DNA from 3 places in the Leptothoe sp. ISB3NOV94-8A genome. Region 2 is predicted to be linked to each of the others. Evidence: a T-box and tRNA genes for the amino acid it is inferred to sense, from the RefSeq annotation. Region 2 holds a T-box; the other regions hold tRNA genes.
What was found. A T-box is a leader RNA that pairs with one kind of tRNA and senses whether it is charged. The one in region 2 lies ahead of ileS (isoleucine--tRNA ligase), so its partner is inferred to be a tRNA-Ile.
Positions count from the first base shown of each region.

Region 1: it encodes a tRNA-Ile, which carries the amino acid that the T-box ahead of ileS (isoleucine--tRNA ligase) is inferred to sense. The anticodon was not compared.
Region 3: it encodes a tRNA-Ile, which carries the amino acid that the T-box ahead of ileS (isoleucine--tRNA ligase) is inferred to sense. The anticodon was not compared.

Region 1 covers NZ_JAXSQW010000001.1:5,615,538-5,618,816, forward strand. The annotation lists rRNA gene SPB21_RS24040 (23S ribosomal RNA) at 1-1,170, opposite strand, end outside; tRNA gene SPB21_RS24045 (tRNA-Ala) at 1,344-1,419, opposite strand; tRNA gene SPB21_RS24050 (tRNA-Ile) at 1,425-1,498, opposite strand; rRNA gene SPB21_RS24055 (16S ribosomal RNA) at 1,614-3,102, opposite strand.
Region 2 covers NZ_JAXSQW010000001.1:1,405,069-1,408,347, forward strand. The annotation lists gene ileS (isoleucine--tRNA ligase) at 1-1,172, opposite strand, end outside; T-box leader at 1,239-1,504, opposite strand; gene SPB21_RS06170 (pyroglutamyl-peptidase I) at 1,854-2,504, opposite strand; gene SPB21_RS06175 (NADPH-dependent FMN reductase family protein) at 3,107-3,279, shown strand, end outside.
Region 3 covers NZ_JAXSQW010000001.1:5,608,373-5,611,651, forward strand. The annotation lists rRNA gene SPB21_RS24010 (23S ribosomal RNA) at 1-1,886, opposite strand, end outside; tRNA gene SPB21_RS24015 (tRNA-Ala) at 2,060-2,135, opposite strand; tRNA gene SPB21_RS24020 (tRNA-Ile) at 2,141-2,214, opposite strand; rRNA gene SPB21_RS24025 (16S ribosomal RNA) at 2,330-3,279, opposite strand, start outside.

The DNA of each region.
Region 1 (3,279 bases), 4.2 Mb from region 2:
TCGGTACATCTCTTAGCCCCGTTCATTTTCGGCGCAAGAACGCTTGACCAGTGAGCTATTACGCACTCTTTTAAGGATGGCTGCTTCTAGGCAAACCTCCTGGTTGTCTCAGCATTCTCACCTCCTTTATCACTTAGAGATGATTTGGGGACCTTAGCTGATGGTCTGGGCTGTTTCCCTCTCGACGATGAAGCTTATCCCCCACCGTCTCACTGGCAATGTATTCACTGGGTATTCTGAGTTTGTCTCGATTTGGTACCGCTCTCGCAGCCCGCACCGAAACAGTGCTTTACCCCCCAGCTATAATCACTACCGCTGCGCCTAAACACATTTCGAGGAGATCCAGCTAGCTCCGGGTTCGATTGGCATTTCACCCCTAACCACACCTCATCCGCTCCTTTTTCAACAGAAGTCGGTTCGGTCCTCCACTTAGTGTTACCTAAGCTTCAACCTGGACATGGTTAGATCACCCGGGTTCGGGTCTATAAACACTGACTATCGCCCTTATCAGACTCGGTTTCCCTTTGGCTCCGTCATTCTCGACTTAACCTGCCAGTGCTTATAAGTCGCCGGCTCATTCTTCAACAGGCACGCTATCACACGTTTAATCGTGCTCTAACTGCTTGTAAGCTCATGGTTTCATGTTCTATTTCACTCCCCTCCCGGGGTTCTTTTCACCGTTCCCTCGCGGTACTATTCGCTATCGGTCACACAGGAGTATTTAGCCTTACGAGGTGGTCCTCGCTGATTCAATCGGGATTCCACGTGCCCCAACCTACTCGGGATTCAGCTAGTATCCTTCAAATTTCGACTACAGGACTCTCACCTTCTTTGGTTCACCTCTCAAGTGATTCGTCTATCCTCCAGATTCCATATCGCTGTCCCACGACCCCAACTCTGATAAGAATTGGTTTAGGCTCTTCCCGCTTCGCTCGCCGCTACTAAGGGAATCGAGTTTTCTTTCTCTTCCTACAGCTACTAAGATGTTTCAATTCGCTGCGTTCGCTCGTACCCACCTATAGATTCAGTGGGCCGTACGTAGGGTTGCCCCATTCGGAAACCCACGGATCAATGCATGCTTCCTGCTCCCCGTGGCATATCGCCGGTAACCGCGTCCTTCTTCGCCTCTGTGTGCCTAGGTATCCACCATGAGCCCTTTGTAGCTTGACCTCTCAGTCTTTTTACTAAAGGTTCTCTGTGTCGAACTACCTATTCGACTAATCTATGCAGTTGTCAAGGTTCTCGCTAGACCTAAATCCAGCAGCCTATTCCCCTAGCCCATCTCTTAACAGACCTAAACAGGGTGCTGAAGTTATTCCTATCTCTGCCAATCTGGCAATATTTGGTGGAGGTAAGCGGACTCGAACCGCTGACATCCTGCTTGCAAAGCAGGCGCTCTACCAACTGAGCTATACCCCCATCAGTGGGCCATCCTGGACTCGAACCAGGGACCTCACCCTTATCAGGGGTGCGCTCTAACCACCTGAGCTAATAGCCCCAGCCTATACAACCTAAACAATAGTTTGAAATTCCCTCAATCCTGTCACGACCTAGAGTGACCAATATCGCTCCTAATAAAAATTCGTTCGGAGTCGATTCGGTAGGTCTCCCTTAAAGGAGGTGATCCAGCCACACCTTCCGGTACGGCTACCTTGTTACGACTTCACCCCAGTCATCAGCCCTGCCTTCGGCGCCCCCCTCCGAAAACGGTTAGGGTAACGACTTCGGGCATGGCCAACTTCCATGGTGTGACGGGCGGTGTGTACAAGGCCCGGGAACGTATTCACCGCAGTATGCTGACCTGCGATTACTAGCGATTCCTCCTTCATGCAGGCGAGTTGCAGCCTGCAATCTGAACTGAGCAACGGTTTATGGGATTAGCTCACTATCGCTAGTTGGCTGCCCTTTGTCCGTTGCATTGTAGTACGTGTGTAGCCCAGAACGTAAGGGGCATGATGACTTGACGTCGTCCACACCTTCCTCCGAGTTGTCCCCGGCAGTCTCTCCAGAGTGCCCAACTGAATGATGGCAACTAAAGACGTGGGTTGCGCTCGTTGCGGGACTTAACCCAACATCTCACGACACGAGCTGACGACAGCCATGCACCACCTGTCTCCTCGCTCCCGAAGGCACTACCCAATTTCTTAGGTATTCGAGGGATGTCAAGTCCTGGTAAGGTTCTTCGCGTTGCATCGAATTAAACCACATACTCCACCGCTTGTGCGGGCCCCCGTCAATTCCTTTGAGTTTCACACTTGCGTGCGTACTCCCCAGGCGGGATACTTAACGCGTTTGCTTCGGTACTGCACGGGTCGATACGCACAACACCTAGTATCCATCGTTTACAGCTAGGACTACAGGGGTATCTAATCCCTTTCGCTCCCCTAGCTTTCGTCCATCAGCGTCAGTCTTGGCCCAGTAGAGCGCCTTCGCCACTGGTGTTCTTCCTAATATCTACGCATTTCACCGCTACACTAGGAATTCCCTCTACCCCTACCATACTCTAGTTAATCAGTTTCAGTTGCTCTCCCACAGTTGAGCTGCAGTCTTTAACAACTGACTTAATTGACCGCCTACGGACGCTTTACGCCCAATAATTCCGGATAACGCTTGCATCCTCCGTCTTACCGCGGCTGCTGGCACGGAGTTAGCCGATGCTGATTCCTCTGGTACCGTCAGATCTTCTTCCCAGAGAAAAGAGGTTTACAATCCACAGACATTCCTCCCTCACGCGGCGTTGCTCCGTCAGGCTTGCGCCCATTGCGGAAAATTCCCCACTGCTGCCTCCCGTAGGAGTCTGGGCCGTGTCTCAGTCCCAGTGTGGCTGATCTTCCTCTCAGAACAGCTACTGATCGTCGCCTTGGTAAGCTCTTACCCCACCAACTAGCTAATCAGACGCGAGTTCATCCTCAGGCACATTAAGCTTTCAGCTCTCGCCATATGGGGTATTAGCTTCCGTTTCCAAAAGTTGTCCCCCGCCTAAGGGCAGATCCTCACGCGTTACTCACCCGTCCGCCACTCACCCCGAAAGGTTCGTTCGACTTGCATGTGTTAAGCACGCCGCCAGCGTTCATCCTGAGCCAGGATCAAACTCTCCATGGTAATCTCATTGCTCCCTAAAGAAAAAACAAGACTCATTCATCAAGTGTTGACCTGACACTCAGTGTTATCTAAGTATCCGGTCGTTTGACATCGGCCTCAACCTCGTGATAAGGTCTAACCAATTTCAAACTAAAGAAATTAAACAGGATTTTGTTAGAATCTCAAACTATTGATTTG
Region 2 (3,279 bases):
TTGCCGGTGTAGGGACCGTCACCCGCCGAGGCCGCTGGCAGTTTTACCTCTGGATAGACGTGCCCCAGCAGATCAACTGAAAACAGCATGGGCAGCTGATATTTACGACCCAGGTCCAGGTCACCGTAAGCCGGGGCAATGTGTAGTACCCCAGTGCCTTCATCGATCATGACGCTATCGTCACCCCAGACTCGAAACGCATTGGTGAGGTCTTCTCCGTCGGGGACTCGCCCTTGCAAGATCGGGGTATAATTCAGACCCACCAAAGATTCCCCTGAAAAGGTTTTGAGGGTACGGTAGTGACCTTCACCAAAGACCTGATCCGCTAGATCCTGCGCCAAAAGGTAGAAATCTTTTTGGGTCTCCTCGCCATGCTGGGTAGGGGCTTCAAATAGGCCATAAATCGCATTGGGGTTGATTGCGATCGCAACATTCGCCGCCAGTGTCCAGGGGGTTGTGGTCCACGCCAGCAAGTAGACCGATCGCTGGCTATGCACCTCATCTAACCAGCCCCGCTCTATTAACTGACGGGTTTTAACCGGAAATTTCGGATAAACTGAGGGGTCCTCAGCATCTCGATATCCCTGCGCTACCTCATGATCCGAGAGACTGGTGTTGTTGCGTGGACAATGCCAGGTAGCTCGATAATCTTCAAACAGCAGATCCCGATCCCACAGCGACTTCATCAGCCACCAGCAAGACTCAATGTAACTATTCTCGTAGGTGACATAGGCATTTTCAAGATCCAGCCAGTAGCCAATCCGTTCGGTCATGGCCTGCCAATCTTGAATACGCTCGAACACAGACGCCTTGCAAAGTTCATTAAACTTGGCGATGCCAAAGGCTTCAATATCTGATTTTTTAGTAAACCCTAGGCGCTTCTCGACTTCTAGCTCCACCGGCAAGCCGTGGGTATCCCAGCCGCCCTTGCGGACAACACGATGACCTTGCATGGTTTTGTAGCGAACAAACAGGTCTTTATAGGCCCGAGAAATGACATGGTGCACACCCGGTTTACCATTGGCGGTGGGTGGGCCTTCGTAAAATACAAAATTGCCTTGGGTGGCTGGTTTATCTACCGACTTTTGGAAGATATGGTGCGCTTTCCAAAAAGCTATAACCGTCTGCTCCAGGCTGGAGAAACTGGGCGTTTTTTCAACATCGCGAAACATGATTACCGCACTCCCTGTGGGTATAGAGCCGTTATAAAGTCGGCAATCGCCAACCTTATTCCTCCACATTGGGGCGCTGAGGTGAGCGCGGTACCACCCAATTTTGCCAACGCTTTGCAACGTCGGTCTTTGCAGCTACTCCCAAATGGGAAGAGCCTCCTGCTATAACGTGCAGGCCACGGCCCTGTCTACTCGAATGCGATCGCGAGCGATCCTTCTTTTGGAGGGCGGCTCAGGGAGGATATTCATTTTTGCCGTATGGTCAGGCTCACACCATCCCTGACTCGCTCTACACCGACACAAAAATTACTCTTTCCCATCAATGCCTTTGTTGGGGTTAGACCACATCTAGTTTGAAAACTTAAGTTTTTCCCGTAGGTCAAACGACTAGGTCTGGATGTGGTCAAGGTTTATTTAGATTTTTCCGATTATAGCGAATGAAAACTCAAGTTGCGAGTAGTTAACCAAGAAGCTGCGAGATGCCAATTCGTTTTGTTTTCCAGCGTAGAGCCAAACTGCACTCTCAGTCTGTTGCTTGTCAGATCACTTTAATATTTCTGTAATGGCACACTGCAGGAGTTCAGTGATAGTCGGCAGCACTGTATAACTTTCCGGTTGAACGGCTGCAAAAACCTTTGCTACAGCACCGACCAGCTTTGTTAGCTCGCTCCAACCGGGTTGTTAGACCGCGCTTAGTTTTGAATTAATCATCTGTATTTGTCTACTGATAATTAGCGAGAGAGCTTGACGGGTCATCTCCATTGGCATAAATGGTGACTCTGCCCAATACTTTATGACCTGCTCTGGCAGTACTGGAATGTGGACAAAACCAACTTTCATGTCAGATTTACGAGTTTCCCTCCAATGAAGAAAGTGATAAAAAATCTGATTGCATAAATGAGTTCCACAATCATTGGAAATTCTAGCTGGAATATTGCGGCTTTCTAGCAAGGAAACTAAACTATCTTGCTCTAGCAAAGAATTCCAGTAAGCTATGGGAGCATTTGGGACAACCTTCTCACCTTTTGGTGCATTACCTGCTCTGTCCAATGTCACAAAATATCTTAAATTCTTTGCCATTCGTTCAAGAGCTATCCGGTTGTAGCCTCGTGCTTGACCAATCCCAATGCAAAGATCAGGCGAGACGACTTTGAGGGTTTCATCGACTACCTGCCTAAGACCGTTGGTATTACCAGGCATAATCTTGAAATCAATGTAATGAAGGTACTGACTAAGCTCTTGAGTGGGATTATCACGCAGCGAAACCACAACTGACTCTGACGCATTCAACCCATCATCATTTGGCTCAAAGCCAGTGATTAATACTCTCATCTCACAACACCATCTCAGCAAAAGTCTAAACTGACTTAACTTTAAACACTCACAGATAGCTTTTAAGCCACCGTCACCACTGAGGTCTAGCGGTCTAACGGTCGTGTTCAGCGGCAACAATCAACCTTTATGCTACCCCAGGATTTCCATATTGTCCGCTGCAAACGGTTGTGTACGCTCGGCATGGGCGTGAACTAATGGGGTGAAAGTCCCCTGTAGGAGGCCCGCCCAAATGCTCGAAAGTCATAGGAGCCGAGAGACGAGTACTACTAGCTTAAGGCAAGGGCGCTCTCGCGAGGGAGGGGCTGAAGGAAGCCAACGGCAAATCTGCGAGCCGACGTAGGCGTAAGACTTCCTGAAGGGTACAGAAACGTCTTAGAAGGCCCGGATTCCCAGGTAAGTTGGCACAACACAACGAAACCTAGAGGTCCAAGGAACAGGGTAAATGACGCGATTGTGTAGAGACTGAAGTGACCCCAAAATCGTTATCAACCATTAGTGAGAATGTGCAAAAAATCGGAGAAAGCTGCAAGATATCAAGACTTAACCCACTGCATACTCCTAGGTATCTGCTGAAATATCGTTCAAGGAACGAGTTGCACATGTCACATATTTTGCATCGCGACTCTAGCCTAAGAGAGAGAGGAAGTAGCTATGCCGCTGGCACAGACCTCGTCAGCTATGGTTTCCAAGAACCTTATCTGCGTGCGGTTTTGGGACTTATTGGCGTGAGCGACATCACGTTTATTCGTGCTGCAAACTCAAACGAAAGAGA
Region 3 (3,279 bases), 4.2 Mb from region 2:
CGTGCGGGTCGGAACTTACCCGACAAGGAATTTCGCTACCTTAGGACCGTTATAGTTACGGCCGCCGTTCACCGGGGCTTCGGTCGCTAGCTTCATCCGAAGACTGACCAGCTTCCTTAACCTTCCGGCACTGGGCAGGCGTCAGCTCCTATACTTCCTCTTTCGAGTTTGCAGAAACCTGTGTTTTTGGTAAACAGTCGCCTGGATCTCTTCACTGCGACCCCCGTTAAGGGGTACCCCTTCTCCCGAAGTTACGGGGCCATTTTGCCGAGTTCCTTAGAGAGAGTTATCTCGCGCCCCTTAGTATACTCAACCCACCCACCTGTGTCGGTTTACAGTACGGGTCTGTTCGCTTCATTACATCCACAGCTTTTCTAGGCACTATCGTTCACTACGCAGCTTCCGTAGAAACTTCCCAATCCATTTAGGGTGTAGCTAGTTGTCATGCGTCCCTGCAATGCTCCACAAACAAAGTTCAGGAATATTAACCTGATATCCATCGACTACGCCTTTCGGCCTCGCCTTAGGTCCCGACTAACCCTCCGCGGACGAGCCTTCCGGAGGAAGCCTTAGGTTTTCGGGGTAGATGATTCTCACATCTATTTTCGCTACTCAAGCCGACATTCTCACTTCTGCTTCGTCCACACCTGCTCTCGCTAATGCTTCTCACTACTACAGAACGCTCCTCTACCACTTGATAAATCAAGTCCACAGCTTCGGTACATCTCTTAGCCCCGTTCATTTTCGGCGCAAGAACGCTTGACCAGTGAGCTATTACGCACTCTTTTAAGGATGGCTGCTTCTAGGCAAACCTCCTGGTTGTCTCAGCATTCTCACCTCCTTTATCACTTAGAGATGATTTGGGGACCTTAGCTGATGGTCTGGGCTGTTTCCCTCTCGACGATGAAGCTTATCCCCCACCGTCTCACTGGCAATGTATTCACTGGGTATTCTGAGTTTGTCTCGATTTGGTACCGCTCTCGCAGCCCGCACCGAAACAGTGCTTTACCCCCCAGCTATAATCACTACCGCTGCGCCTAAACACATTTCGAGGAGATCCAGCTAGCTCCGGGTTCGATTGGCATTTCACCCCTAACCACACCTCATCCGCTCCTTTTTCAACAGAAGTCGGTTCGGTCCTCCACTTAGTGTTACCTAAGCTTCAACCTGGACATGGTTAGATCACCCGGGTTCGGGTCTATAAACACTGACTATCGCCCTTATCAGACTCGGTTTCCCTTTGGCTCCGTCATTCTCGACTTAACCTGCCAGTGCTTATAAGTCGCCGGCTCATTCTTCAACAGGCACGCTATCACACGTTTAATCGTGCTCTAACTGCTTGTAAGCTCATGGTTTCATGTTCTATTTCACTCCCCTCCCGGGGTTCTTTTCACCGTTCCCTCGCGGTACTATTCGCTATCGGTCACACAGGAGTATTTAGCCTTACGAGGTGGTCCTCGCTGATTCAATCGGGATTCCACGTGCCCCAACCTACTCGGGATTCAGCTAGTATCCTTCAAATTTCGACTACAGGACTCTCACCTTCTTTGGTTCACCTCTCAAGTGATTCGTCTATCCTCCAGATTCCATATCGCTGTCCCACGACCCCAACTCTGATAAGAATTGGTTTAGGCTCTTCCCGCTTCGCTCGCCGCTACTAAGGGAATCGAGTTTTCTTTCTCTTCCTACAGCTACTAAGATGTTTCAATTCGCTGCGTTCGCTCGTACCCACCTATAGATTCAGTGGGCCGTACGTAGGGTTGCCCCATTCGGAAACCCACGGATCAATGCATGCTTCCTGCTCCCCGTGGCATATCGCCGGTAACCGCGTCCTTCTTCGCCTCTGTGTGCCTAGGTATCCACCATGAGCCCTTTGTAGCTTGACCTCTCAGTCTTTTTACTAAAGGTTCTCTGTGTCGAACTACCTATTCGACTAATCTATGCAGTTGTCAAGGTTCTCGCTAGACCTAAATCCAGCAGCCTATTCCCCTAGCCCATCTCTTAACAGACCTAAACAGGGTGCTGAAGTTATTCCTATCTCTGCCAATCTGGCAATATTTGGTGGAGGTAAGCGGACTCGAACCGCTGACATCCTGCTTGCAAAGCAGGCGCTCTACCAACTGAGCTATACCCCCATCAGTGGGCCATCCTGGACTCGAACCAGGGACCTCACCCTTATCAGGGGTGCGCTCTAACCACCTGAGCTAATAGCCCCAGCCTATACAACCTAAACAATAGTTTGAAATTCCCTCAATCCTGTCACGACCTAGAGTGACCAATATCGCTCCTAATAAAAATTCGTTCGGAGTCGATTCGGTAGGTCTCCCTTAAAGGAGGTGATCCAGCCACACCTTCCGGTACGGCTACCTTGTTACGACTTCACCCCAGTCATCAGCCCTGCCTTCGGCGCCCCCCTCCGAAAACGGTTAGGGTAACGACTTCGGGCATGGCCAACTTCCATGGTGTGACGGGCGGTGTGTACAAGGCCCGGGAACGTATTCACCGCAGTATGCTGACCTGCGATTACTAGCGATTCCTCCTTCATGCAGGCGAGTTGCAGCCTGCAATCTGAACTGAGCAACGGTTTATGGGATTAGCTCACTATCGCTAGTTGGCTGCCCTTTGTCCGTTGCATTGTAGTACGTGTGTAGCCCAGAACGTAAGGGGCATGATGACTTGACGTCGTCCACACCTTCCTCCGAGTTGTCCCCGGCAGTCTCTCCAGAGTGCCCAACTGAATGATGGCAACTAAAGACGTGGGTTGCGCTCGTTGCGGGACTTAACCCAACATCTCACGACACGAGCTGACGACAGCCATGCACCACCTGTCTCCTCGCTCCCGAAGGCACTACCCAATTTCTTAGGTATTCGAGGGATGTCAAGTCCTGGTAAGGTTCTTCGCGTTGCATCGAATTAAACCACATACTCCACCGCTTGTGCGGGCCCCCGTCAATTCCTTTGAGTTTCACACTTGCGTGCGTACTCCCCAGGCGGGATACTTAACGCGTTTGCTTCGGTACTGCACGGGTCGATACGCACAACACCTAGTATCCATCGTTTACAGCTAGGACTACAGGGGTATCTAATCCCTTTCGCTCCCCTAGCTTTCGTCCATCAGCGTCAGTCTTGGCCCAGTAGAGCGCCTTCGCCACTGGTGTTCTTCCTAATATCTACGCATTTCACCGCTACACTAGGAATTCCCTCTACCCCTACCATACTCTAGTTAATCAGTTTCAGTTGCTCTCCCACAGTTGAGCTGCAGTCTTTAACAACTGACTT